Regions from separate parts of the Chelatococcus sp. YT9 genome, predicted to be linked through region 1. Evidence: predicted binding sites of a transcription regulator. Region 1 holds the regulator's gene; each other region holds the start of a gene.
The links. The regulator HrcA, encoded in region 1, represses chaperone genes, less so after heat shock. The targets are predictions, from matches to a motif close to GTTAGCACTCNCNNNNNGNGAGTGCTAAC.
Positions count from the first base shown of each region.

Region 1 (4,038 bases):
TGCCACCTGCGCCGGTGATCACGAAATTGGCATCCGTCTCGGCGGCCGAATCCTCGGGGTAGTCGAGGTCGAGCACGGGCGTGCCCTTGTAAATGCCGCAGGAAACGGCCGCGACATGGTCCTTGAGGGGATTGGTCGCGATAATGGAACGGGCCCGCATCCATGCAAGGCAGTCATGCAGCGCGACCCATGCTCCCGTGATCGATGCGGTGCGTGTGCCCCCGTCCGCCTGCAAGACGTCGCAATCGATGGTGATCTGGCGCTCGCCCAGCGCGGCGAGATCAACGACGGCACGCAAGGAGCGGCCGATCAGACGCTGGATCTCCTGGGTGCGCCCGGACGGCTTGCCGGCCGTGACCTCGCGGCGGGTGCGCTCCAGCGTCGCGCGCGGCAGCATGGAATATTCTGCCGTGACCCAGCCTTTGCCGGAGCCGCGGACCCACATCGGGGGGCGTTCCTCGAGCGAGGCCGTGCACAGCACGTGGGTATCACCGAACTTCACCAGGCATGAGCCTTCGGCGTAGCGCGCGACCGCCCGCTCCAGGGTGACTTTGCGCAATTCGTCCGGAGCGCGTTTGGAGGGCCGCATCCTACAATCTCCCATTGTGCAGCCAGAACGCTGCTCAAAGCAGCTTCTAGAAGCAGCGCCCGTGACACGCAAGCTGATGCCTCACCCCGGCTGATCGCAGGCGGCCGTTGTGGTGGATGACCGGGAGGGATGGGCGGGTGCTGCTTGTGTTTGCCCCCTCTCCATCCCCATAATCTAGGGAACGCGTTCGAGGTGGGCTGCCTGGAAACGCGGAGTGGAATGGAAGGTTGAGACAATACATGAGTGCACCAATGAGCCCCCCTCTTTCCGAGGCTGAAGGCAAGGGCGTGCTCGTCGATATCAACGAACGCTCCCGCGAGATTTTCAAGCAGATCGTGGAGAGCTACCTTGCAACGGGTGAGCCGGTCGGCTCGCGCAACCTGTCGCGCATCATCCCGATGGCCCTGTCGCCGGCCTCCGTGCGGAATGTGATGGCCGATCTTGAACATGCGGGTTTGCTCTACTCGCCGCATACCAGCGCCGGCCGTCTGCCGACCGAACGTGGGCTGCGCTTCTTCGTCGATGCGCTCCTTGAAATCGGCGACCTCGGCATGGAAGATCGGGCGCGCATCGAGGCCGAGGTGAAGGCCCATGGCGCCGAATCCTCTTTGGACGCGGCGTTGAGCCAGACGATGTCAGCGCTGTCCGGGCTGTCGCGCGGGGCAGGGGTCGTCGTCACAACCAAGCAGGATGCGCCGCTCAAGCACATCGAGTTCGTCCGTCTGGACCCCAGCAAGGCCCTCGTCGTGATGGTCGCGGAAGACGGGAAGGTTGAGAACCGTGTGCTCGACCTGCCCCCCGGCTTGCCCACGGCCGCGCTGATCGAGGCCGGCAATTTCCTCAATGCCCATATCCGCGGTCGAACGCTGGCCGACGCCAAGCGAGAGATCGAGCGCGCCCGCGAGGCTATGGAGCGGGAGCTCGACGCCATCACCGCGCGCCTTGTGGAGGCTGGACTTGCGACCTCGGTAGGCCCGGCCGACAGCCGCCAGCTCATCGTGCGCGGTCAGGCGAACCTGCTCGACGACTTGCGCGCTGCCGAGGACCTTGAGCGCATCCGCTTGTTGTTCGACGATCTCGAGACCCAGAAGGAGGTCATTGACCTCCTCGCTCGTGCGGAACAGGGCGAGGGGGTGCGCATCTATATCGGTTCGGAGAACAAGCTGTTCTCGATGTCCGGCTCCTCGATGATCGCGGCTCCCTTCCGCGACGGCTCGCAGCGCATCGTCGGCGTCGTCGGGGTCATCGGACCGACGCGGCTGAATTACGCGCGCATCGTGCCGATGGTCGACTATACCGCGAAGATCGTTTCAAGCCTGCTCGACGCCCGCCGGACTTGAAGAGCTAGTCGGCCCGAGGCGCTTGAAAAAGAAGGTCGTCGGAGCGAGCGCACCGGCCGGTGTATGGGAGTGGTCCGGCACGACGCCGTATTCCGTCCAACCGCAGCGGCGGTAGAGCCGTTCTCCAGCACTGCCGCTTGCGGTGTCGAGCATCAGGAGCGTGCGGCCGTTGGCAAGGGCCGCCTGTTCCGCGGCTGTCAGCAGTCTCGCGCCGAGGCCTTGGCGGCGCGCATCCGAATGGACAAGCATCTTGCCGATCTCGGCGCGATGTGGCGCGTTGGGCTGCGGAGCGAACGTCAAGACGACAGTGCCGAGGAGACGCCGCCCATCGTCCGCCACGAAGAGAAGCCGCGTGCCTTCGCCGAGACCGGGAAACTGCCCGCGCCAGAACGCGAGAGCATCGGCATGGTCGAAGTCCGCCATGAAATTGACTGAGGCACCCCCGACCACCGCATCGACCAGGAGATCCGCAAGTTCACCTTCGCGTGTCTCGGCCTCGCGCCGGTCGATGGCTCTTATGGCGATGTCGAATGGCTTGCCCGTCATCATTAGCCCCGCGTACTGACGCTTCCCTCATACCACGCCCGGCGGGCGTTGTATGAGGGGTGGCGTTGCGGGACTTCGGCGCCGCCCCAAACCCGCGCTTACATGGCGTCCCGGCCGCGCAGAATCGGGCTCGCCCGATCGGGTTCCCTCTTGGCGCGGCGGGAGCGCACTGCTATGTGCCGGGCATGAGCGAGCAACCCATCGACACCATCCGCAACTTTTCCATCGTCGCGCATATCGACCATGGCAAATCGACGCTGGCCGACCGTCTGATCCAGATGACGGGCGCCCTGTCGGATCGCGAGATGTCCGAGCAGGTGCTCGACTCCATGGATATCGAGCGCGAGCGCGGCATCACCATCAAGGCGCAGACCGTGCGCCTGGAATATCCGGCCAAGGATGGCAAGACCTATATCCTGAACCTGATGGACACGCCCGGCCACGTGGACTTCGCCTATGAGGTGTCGCGGTCGCTGGCCGCGTGCGAGGGCTCGCTCCTCGTCGTCGACGCTTCCCAAGGCGTCGAGGCGCAGACGCTCGCCAATGTCTATCAGGCCATCGAGGCCGGCCACGAGATTGTGCCTGTGCTCAACAAGGTGGACCTACCAGCCGCCGAGCCGGACCGTGTCAAGGAACAGATCGAGGAAGTGATCGGGCTCGACGCGTCCGACGCCATCCCCATCTCGGCGAAGACCGGTGTCGGCATTCCCGATGTTCTGGAAGCCATCGTGACCCGCCTTCCGCCGCCAAAGGGCGACCGCGCGGCTCCCCTCAAGGCGCTGCTCGTCGACAGCTGGTACGATGCCTATCTCGGGGTCGTCGTGCTCGTTCGCATTGTCGATGGCGTGCTCAAGAAGGGCATGAACATCAAGCTGATGGGCACCAATGCCATCCACGGCGTCGACAAGATCGGCGTGTTCCGTCCGAAGATGGTTGATGTCGCTGAGCTCGGCCCGGGCGAGGTGGGCTTCCTCACCGGCTCCATCAAGGAAGTGGCGGACACGGCCGTCGGCGACACCATCACCGACGCCAAGCGTCCCTGCGCGGAACCGCTGCCCGGCTTCAAGCCGGTGCAGCCGGTGGTGTTCTGCGGGCTCTTCCCGGTCGATGCCGCCGATTTCGAGAACTTGCGCGCCGCCATGGGCAAGCTCCGGCTCAATGACGCGAGCTTCAGCTACGAGATGGAGACCTCGGCGGCGCTCGGTTTCGGCTTCCGCTGCGGCTTCCTCGGACTGCTGCATCTCGAGATCATCCAGGAACGCCTGGAACGCGAGTTCAACCTCGACCTCATCTCCACCGCCCCGTCGGTCATCTACAAGCTGCAGATGCGGGATGGTTCCGAGATCGAGCTGCACAACCCGGCCGACATGCCGGACGTGATGAAGATCGAGGAGATCGAGGAGCCGTGGATCCGCGCCACCATCCTCACGCCGGACGACTATCTCGGCTCGGTGCTGAAGCTCTGCCAGGACCGCCGTGGCGAACAGGTGGATCTCAACTACGTCGGCAAGCGCGCCATGGTGACCTATGACCTGCCCCTCAACGAGGTGGTGTTCGATTTCT
Region 1 is NZ_JAHBRW010000001.1:813,128-817,165, reverse strand. Features, by position in the region: gene rph (ribonuclease PH) at 1-589, opposite strand, end outside; gene hrcA (heat-inducible transcriptional repressor HrcA) at 841-1,929, shown strand; gene KIO76_RS03765 (GNAT family N-acetyltransferase) at 1,900-2,475, opposite strand; gene lepA (translation elongation factor 4) at 2,661-4,038, shown strand, end outside.

Region 2 (4,038 bases), 610 kb from region 1:
GATGTCTTCGGAGATGACCTGGCCGGCCGTGAGGATGGCGATATCCTCGAGCATGGCCTTGCGGCGGTCGCCGAAGCCCGGAGCCTTGACGGCGGCAACCTTGAGGCCACCACGGAGCTTGTTCACGACGAGCGTGGCGAGAGCCTCGCCTTCGACGTCCTCAGCGATGATGACGAGCGGCTTGCCGGACTGCACCACGGCCTCGAGGACCGGCAGCATGGCCTGGAGCGAGGAGAGCTTCTTCTCGTGGATGAGGATGTAGGGGTCCTCGAGCTCGGCGACCATCTTCTCCGCGTTGGTGATGAAGTACGGGGAGAGGTAGCCGCGGTCGAACTGCATGCCCTCGACGACGTCGAGCTCGGTCTCGGCGGTCTTGGCTTCCTCGACGGTGATGACACCCTCGTTGCCGACCTTCTGCATCGCATGGGCGATCATCTCGCCGATCGACTTGTCGCCGTTGGCGGAAATGGTGCCGACCTGCGCGACTTCCTCGGAAGACTTCACCTTCTTGGCGCGCTTCTCGATGTCCTTGAGGACTTCCGTCGTGGCAAGGTCGATGCCGCGCTTCAGATCCATCGGGTTCATGCCGGCGGCGACAGCCTTGGCGCCTTCCTTGACGATGGACTGGGCGAGCACGGTCGCGGTCGTCGTCCCGTCACCAGCCAGGTCGTTGGTCTTGGAGGCGACTTCGCGCACCATCTGGGCGCCCATGTTCTCGAACTTGTCGTCAAGCTCGATTTCCTTGGCGACGGTCACGCCGTCCTTCGTGATGCGCGGAGCGCCGAAGGACTTCTCGATGACAACGTTACGGCCCTTGGGACCCAGCGTTACCTTCACGGCGTTGGCGAGAATGTCGACACCGCGCAGCATCTTCTCGCGGGCGTCGGACGAAAATTTTACTTCCTTGGCAGCCATGGATAGCTCCTGAGCAAACCTGAATGTGGGGAAAGACGTTCTGGCCAAAGGCGACGGGAATGACGTCGCCGGTCGCTATGCGATTAGCCGATCACGCCCATGATGTCGGATTCCTTCATGATCAGGAGGTCCTGGCCATCGATCTTGACCTCGGTTCCCGACCATTTGCCAAACAGGACGCGGTCGCCCTTCTTGACGTCGAGGGCAACGAGCTTGCCGTTATCGTCGCGAGCGCCGGAGCCCACGGCCACGATCTCGCCCTCTTGCGGCTTTTCCTTCGCGGTGTCCGGAATGATGATGCCGCCCTTGGTCTTCTCTTCGCTGTCGAGACGGCGAACGACCACGCGGTCGTGCAGGGGACGGAAAGCCATGAATCTATTCCTCTCGGCAGACCCACCATGGATGGGGGGCTGAATTGTTGGGCTTGTTAGCACTCATTGTCGAGGAGTGCTAACGCGCCACCGAGATAAGCATGTCCCTGAGAGGAGTCAAGGAGCTGCGTAAGCTTCAAATGCGCGAAAAATGAGGAGCGATACAGACAAGGTTAAGGCAGGTCCTGCGTAGCGCCGGATTGTTGATGCACGCGCGTCATCCGGTGCAGCCTTGGCGTATTCTGCTCGCGAGCTGTTTGGAAGGGAGGCTCCGCGTCGCCCGAGACGGTGAAGGCGTTGGCGGGAAGCCGGAAAACCTGCCGCTGCAGAAAGAGAGGCCCTTACGGAATCCCGGGCGGGAGCCGTCCATCCTGGGAGAAGCGACGCGGGGCAATCCTCAAATCTTGGTCAGCCTCAGAGTGATCTCTCAGCCTTCACAACACCGGCCTGCCCCCGCAGCACGAGTTGCCCGCCGACGATGTCCCACTGCTGCGCCGTCCTCAAAGCAATGAAGAACGCCCGCTCCGCAGCCTCGATCTCCTTGCTGCACGACCGCTTCGTGAGCGCGAACGGGCCAACGGCGAAGGTCTGGCCCCGCAAGGGGTAGGCCGTGGCCGAGAAGGTATTGCAGCCGCCGAAACCACGCATGCGCAGCGTCTGGTCAACCGTGAAGGAAGGACGCGCCGCGCCACGTGGCAGGGGTTTGTCATTCAGGGTGACGGCCACCCAGGATGCCCCGAGGGGAAACTGCTTCTCGCGTCGAGGCTGCTGTTGCTTCGTTTCCTGGGGCTTCCCACCACGGGAGCCACCCTCCTGGGCCTGGGCGGGCACGACCGAGAGAAGGCAGAGGGCAATCAGAGCGTAGCGAAACTTCATGGATTCTTCCAACCAATCTCAGCCGGACCTTAGAGTATGATACCGCACAGGGAAAGCCGGTTTCAGGGGGTCTGAAACTCTATCCCATTGGAAATGATCAGGTTCATTGGTCCGATCACGTGTCCGTCATCAGCGGTTCGCCTCGTGCAAGCCTATTGCTGATCGCCGCATCTCATATTCCTCGTGTTGTTAACCATATCGGCCGCCAATCGCCAGAGGCAAAATGCAAGAGGCCGGCGCATCCAAGCCGGAAGGGGCCACACCTCCGTGGCGAAGACGTGGCATCTGGCAGGACGGATCGACGCAGCCCGTGCGAGCTAAGGCGTCAGCCGATTCGCGCAAACAGCCGGTCGGAGAGGGCGTTGGCGGCGCGGAAAACCGCATCCACGCGCTGCACCGTGACAGGATCGGCGCCTTTGGCAGAGAGCAGATCAACGACCGCGAAGACGTTCTTGACCGGCGCGTGGATTGTCACGAGCCCACGTTCATCCGGTCCGCCGAAGGGCAGGCGACAGCCAAGGCGGCTTTCGATCTCCACGTGAAGGGCCGCGTCGAAGTTCGGCAGCACGGCCCGCAACTGTCGCGATGTGCGCGCCTCTTCCTCGGCGGCGATGCGGGAGAGGATGGTGCGGGCGGCGGCCTGCGCCTCCAGGCTCCATTCGGCCGTCACTGACGCGACGAGATTGGCTTCCGAGCGCAGAATGACGCCATCATCGACGATCTTGAGAGCATTGGCGGCGAGGGTCGTGCCCGTCGTCGTGATGTCGACGATGAGCTCGGCGGTGCCGGAGGCCGGCGCGCCTTCCGTGGCGCCGAAGCTCTCGACGATCCGATAGTCGGCGATGCCGTGCTCGGCGAAGAATCGCCGCGTGAGATTGATGTATTTGGTCGCGACCCGCAGTCGCCGGCCATGGCGGTGGCGCAGGTCCGCCGCCACGTCGTCGAGGTCGGCCATGCTGCGCACGTCGATCCACGCCTGGGGTACGGCGACGACGACGTTAGCCTGGCCAAAGCCGAGCGGCGTGAGCAACTCAACGACGCTGTCCGCGTCGGAGATTTCCTCGCGGATCAGGTCTTCGCCCGTAACGCCGAGATGCGCCGTCCCAGCCGCGAGCTGCGTCACGATCTCGGCGGCGGACAGGAAGAGGACTTCCGCATTCGGCACGCCGGAAATCAACGCGCGGTAGTTGCGCGCGCCGCGTGGCTGCACGAATTCGAGGCCCGCCTGGGCGAAGAACCGGGCGGTATTTTCCTGCAAGCGCCCCTTTGAAGGGACGGCCAGAACGAGCGGCGCCGTCATGTCCGGTCTCCCGCGCTAGTGGATCGAGGCGCTCCGCCGCTGAGCCGGTCGAGCCAGATGGCGAAGCCGACAGCCGGGATCGGTTCGCTGGCGCCGAGATGGCTCAGCAAGCCGTCATAGCGGCCCCCGCCGACGATCGGTTTCGTTTCAGGGCGGCCGGGATCGTGCGCCTCGAAGATGAGGCCCGTGTAGTAATCGAGATTGCGGGCAAAATCAGCGGCGAAGACGAAGCTGCTGACATCGAGCCCACGCGCGGCCATGAAGCCCGTGCGCGCCTCGCATTGATCGAGCGCTGCGTCGAGGTCTAGGCCGGCGTCGCGGGTGAGCGCGCGGATCTCGCCGATAGCCGTGTCGGGATCGCCGGAAATGGCGAGATAGCGCTTCAGAATGTCACGAAGCTCGTCGCTGATCTGCGCATTGCGGCTGGAGGCGCGCGCCAGGAAGCGCTCGGCGATTTCGCCGGCCGAGCGGCCGCCGACGCTGGTCACGCCGGCGATCGCCATCACGTCCTCGACGAAGGCGCGGGCCGCCTGCGGATCTTGTCCTTCGATGGCGGTAAGCAGTCCCGCATGGTCC
Region 2 is NZ_JAHBRW010000001.1:199,164-203,201, reverse strand. Features, by position in the region: gene groL (chaperonin GroEL) at 1-915, opposite strand, end outside; gene groES (co-chaperone GroES) at 999-1,286, opposite strand; gene KIO76_RS00925 (META domain-containing protein) at 1,701-2,162, opposite strand; gene hisG (ATP phosphoribosyltransferase) at 2,488-3,462, opposite strand; gene KIO76_RS00915 (ATP phosphoribosyltransferase regulatory subunit) at 3,459-4,038, opposite strand, start outside.
Region 2: the regulator HrcA is predicted to act here: its motif matches at 1,342-1,370, upstream of groES (co-chaperone GroES).

Region 3 (4,038 bases), on a different contig from region 1:
CTGGATGGCACGATGACAAAGGATTGGGGAAGCGATGGGCTCGTGCTGTCGCTCAAAATACCAACGGAGAAGCTTGTCAGCTGACCCCTTCCCTGTCGCGTCCCCTCACTCGCGAATCGTGAGCACATTGTCCCCCGGTTTTGACAAACCGGGGGCTCCGTCCGTGGCCCTTCACCACTCAGGCGAGATATCGCTTGAACCAGGCAATAGTTCGCTCCCACGCCAGCTTGGCTGCCGCTTCGTCGTAGCGCGGCGTGGAGTCGTTATGGAAACCGTGATTGGTGCCGGGATAGATGTGCGCCTCGTAAGTCTTGCCGTGCTCCTGCAAGGCCTGCTCGTACGCGGGCCAGCCGGCGTTGACGTTGGCGTCGTTTCCAGCGTAGTGCAGCAGGAGTGGAGCTTTGATGCGCGCCACCTGATCTGCGGGGACTTGCCGACCATAGAAAGGCACCGCTGCAGCGAGCTCCGGATAGGCGACTGCCGCAGCATTTGATACGCCGCCGCCATAGCAGAAGCCGGTGATGCCAACCTTGCCGGTCGACGCCTCGTGGCCCTTCAGATATTCCACTGCCGCGAAGAAATCGTTCATCAGTTTGGTCGGGTCGACCTTCTGCTGGAGCTCGCGACCTTTCTCATCGTTGCCGGGATAGCCGCCGACCGAGGTGAGCCCATCGGGCGCCAATGCAATGAAGCCTGCTTTGGCTAAGCGCCGTGCGACATCCTCGATATAGGGGTTGAGGCCTCTATTCTCGTGGACGACCACAATCGCCGGTAGCTTGCCCTCAGCTTTGGCAGGTCGCACCAGATAGCCGCGAACCTCGCCATGGCCATTGGGCGAGGGGTAGGTAATGTAAGTGGCGACGATATCGGGATCGGTGAACGACACCTGCTGAGCGAGCGCGTAGTTCGGGCTCAATGTGGCCAGCAGGGCGGCGGCCGTCATGCCGCCGACCGTAAAGCGAGCGGCCCTGTCGAGGAACTCGCGCTTGCTGATCTTGCCGTGGGCATAGAAATCATAAAGCTCGAGGATTTCCGGGGGGAAATCCCTGGCCGTCAGGCGCCGCGTTCCTTCCTGCAAAACGTTCTCCCCACCCGTTGTCTGGTGCATGTTGTTCACTCCCACAGTCCCCGGAACATCCTACGCGACGCCCGTTGCTCCACAGATCAAATTTGTGAGAGTCCGCTGAAAGCGCCAGCTCAGGTGTCGCTTCCTTCGCTACTGACTTTCCGCGGCACCGCCCTCCTGCAGTCTGCCCGCCAGCAGCGCATGGATCGGTCGGCTGCGCCTTCGTTCCGGCTCAACCGGCCCGTCCCCTCAGCGTCCGGCGACGTGCCCTTTACCCGATAGACGGTCTGCGGCAGCGCGCGCCTCGATCACCGTCAGTGAAGCTGAAATTCCTCACCAATCGGCCTCAGGTCGGCTGGGCCGATCAGGTCCTTGTGGGTCACCGTAACCCGGAAGAGCTGACCTTCAAGTTCGGCCTGCCAGAATGCGAGGAACTTGTTGAGCTCCGGGAAGCGAGGCGCGAGGTCGTACTCCTGCCAGATATATTCCTGGAGGATCGCGGGGTGGTCGGGCAGGCGGTAGAGGATACCCGCGGTGGTCAGTCCGTAGCCCGCGATCTGGCGGGCAAAGTCCATTGAAGCCATTCCTTTTCAGCTCCGTGTTCTCACCATTGCTATGGCCGTGCATGTCCCAACGCGGCGATCGCGAAGAAGGTTCAATTTCTCTGCGTTTTCATAGCTTTAGCACTCACCTGAAAAAAGTGCTGCCAACCCCTTGAAGGCGAAAATGCGGCAAACCAAATCATCTCGCGGCAGGTGCCTCGGCCCGCGGACCTCACCGCGATCGCCTCAAAGGGCCTGCCGGCTTTGACATGTGACATCGAAACTGGAGGAACTTATGAAGTTTCGGCCACTGCATGACCGCGTCGTGGTGAAGCGTATCAACGCCGAGGAGAAGACCAGGGGTGGCATCATCATTCCCGATACCGCAAAGGAGAAGCCGCAGGAGGGCGAGGTAGTCGCTGTTGGACCAGGCGCACGCGACGAGCAAGGCAAGCTTGTGCCGCTCGGCATCAAGCCCGGCGATCGCGTGCTCTTCGGCAAATGGAGCGGCACCGAGGTCAAGATCGACGGTGATGAACTCCTGATCATGAAGGAAAGCGACATCATGGGCGTCGTCGAAGTAACCGCCGCTCATAAACGGGCTGCCTGAGGGGGCCTCGTTGATCCATCAACCTGAAACCTCAAGTCTGAAGGAGTGAGGAATCATGGCTGCGAAGGACGTCAAGTTTTCGCAGGACGCGCGCGAGCGGATGCTGCGCGGCGTTGACACTTTGGCGAATGCCGTGAAGGTCACGCTGGGCCCCAAAGGCCGCAACGTCGTTATCGAGAAGTCGTTCGGTGCGCCTCGCGTCACCAAGGACGGTGTCACTGTCGCCAAGGAGATCGAACTCGCCGACCGCTTCGAGAACATGGGCGCCCAGATGGTGCGCGAGGTGGCCTCGAAGCAGAACGACGCGGCCGGCGACGGCACCACAACTGCCACGGTCCTTGCCCAAGCGATCGTTCGAGAGGGCGCCAAGGCGGTGGCGGCCGGAATGAATCCGATGGACCTGAAGCGCGGCATCGATCTTGCGGTCGAGGCGGTCACAGGCTCGCTCGGCAGGCACTCGAAGACCATTACCGGATCGGAGGAGATTGCGCAGGTCGGCACCATCTCCGCGAATGGTGACCGCACCATCGGCGAGATGATCGCGGAGGCGATGAGAAAAGTCGGCAATCAAGGCGTCATCACCATCGAGGAGGGAAAGACGGCCGAGACGGAACTTGACGTGGTCGAGGGCATGCAGTTCGACCGCGGGTACCTCTCGCCCTATTTCGTCACCAATTCCGAAAAGATGATCGCGGAGCTCGAGGATCCGTACATCTTGATCCACGAGAAGAAACTCTCGAGCCTCCAGGTGATGCTGCCCCTCCTGGAGGCGGTCGTGCAGACCGGCAAGCCATTGCTGATCGTCGCCGAGGATGTCGAGGGCGAGGCACTCGCCACGCTCGTCGTCAACAAGCTGCGCGGGGGGCTCAAGATTGCGGCCGTCAAGGCGCCGGGCTTCGGCGACCGCCGCAAGGCCATGCTGGAGGACATCGCCATTCTGACCGGCGGAACCGCGGTCAGCGAAGACCTCGGCATCAAGCTTGAAAACGTCACGCTCGACATGCTCGGCCGGGCCAAGAAGGTCCGGATCGAGAAGGAGAACACCACGATCGTCGACGGCGCCGGCAGGACGGAAGAGATCGAGGCCCGCGTCGCGCAGATCAAGGCGCAGATCGAGGAGACCACCTCAGACTACGACCGTGAGAAGCTCCAGGAGCGTCTTGCCAAGCTCGCGGGCGGCGTGGCCGTGATCCGCGTCGGCGGCGCGACCGAGGTCGAGGTCAAGGAGAAGAAGGATCGCGTCGACGACGCCCTCAACGCCACCCGCGCTGCGGTGCAGGAAGGCATTCTGCCAGGCGGCGGCGTCGCCTTACTGCGTGCTGTTAAGGCTCTGGACGGTCTTGCGCCGGCCAATGATGACCAGCGTACGGGCATCGAGATCGTTCGCAAAGCCATCACCGCCCCTGCCCGCCAGATCGTCGACAATGCCGGCGAGGATGGCTCGGTCGTGATCGGCAAACTGCTGGAATCGAACGATTATGCTTGGGGCTACAATGCCCAGACCAGCCAGTATGGCGACTTGGTCAAAGCCGGCATCATCGATCCGACCAAGGTCGTTCGCACGGCGATCCAGGATGCCGCCTCGGTCGCAGGCCTCTTGATCACCACCGAGGCGATGGTTGCCGAACTTCCGAAGAAGGAAGCGGCTCCGGCGCTACCTGCCGGCGGCATGGACTACTGATCGCTCATCGACCGGACGCCGCCTTGCCGCGGCGCCCGTGTCGTTCGATGGCAATGAAAACGCCCGATCCGACAAGAGCCAGGAGGTATTGCTCCCATCATTTGCTTCCTCAGCGGGCGGGCGGCAGGGCGTCCCGAGG
Region 3 is NZ_JAHBRW010000002.1:581,511-585,548, forward strand. Features, by position in the region: gene KIO76_RS22720 (sensor histidine kinase) at 1-84, shown strand, start outside; gene yghX (YghX family hydrolase) at 179-1,108, opposite strand; gene KIO76_RS22730 (usg protein) at 1,381-1,650, opposite strand; gene groES (co-chaperone GroES) at 1,904-2,218, shown strand; gene groL (chaperonin GroEL) at 2,274-3,899, shown strand.
Region 3: the regulator HrcA is predicted to act here: its motif matches at 1,746-1,774, upstream of groES (co-chaperone GroES).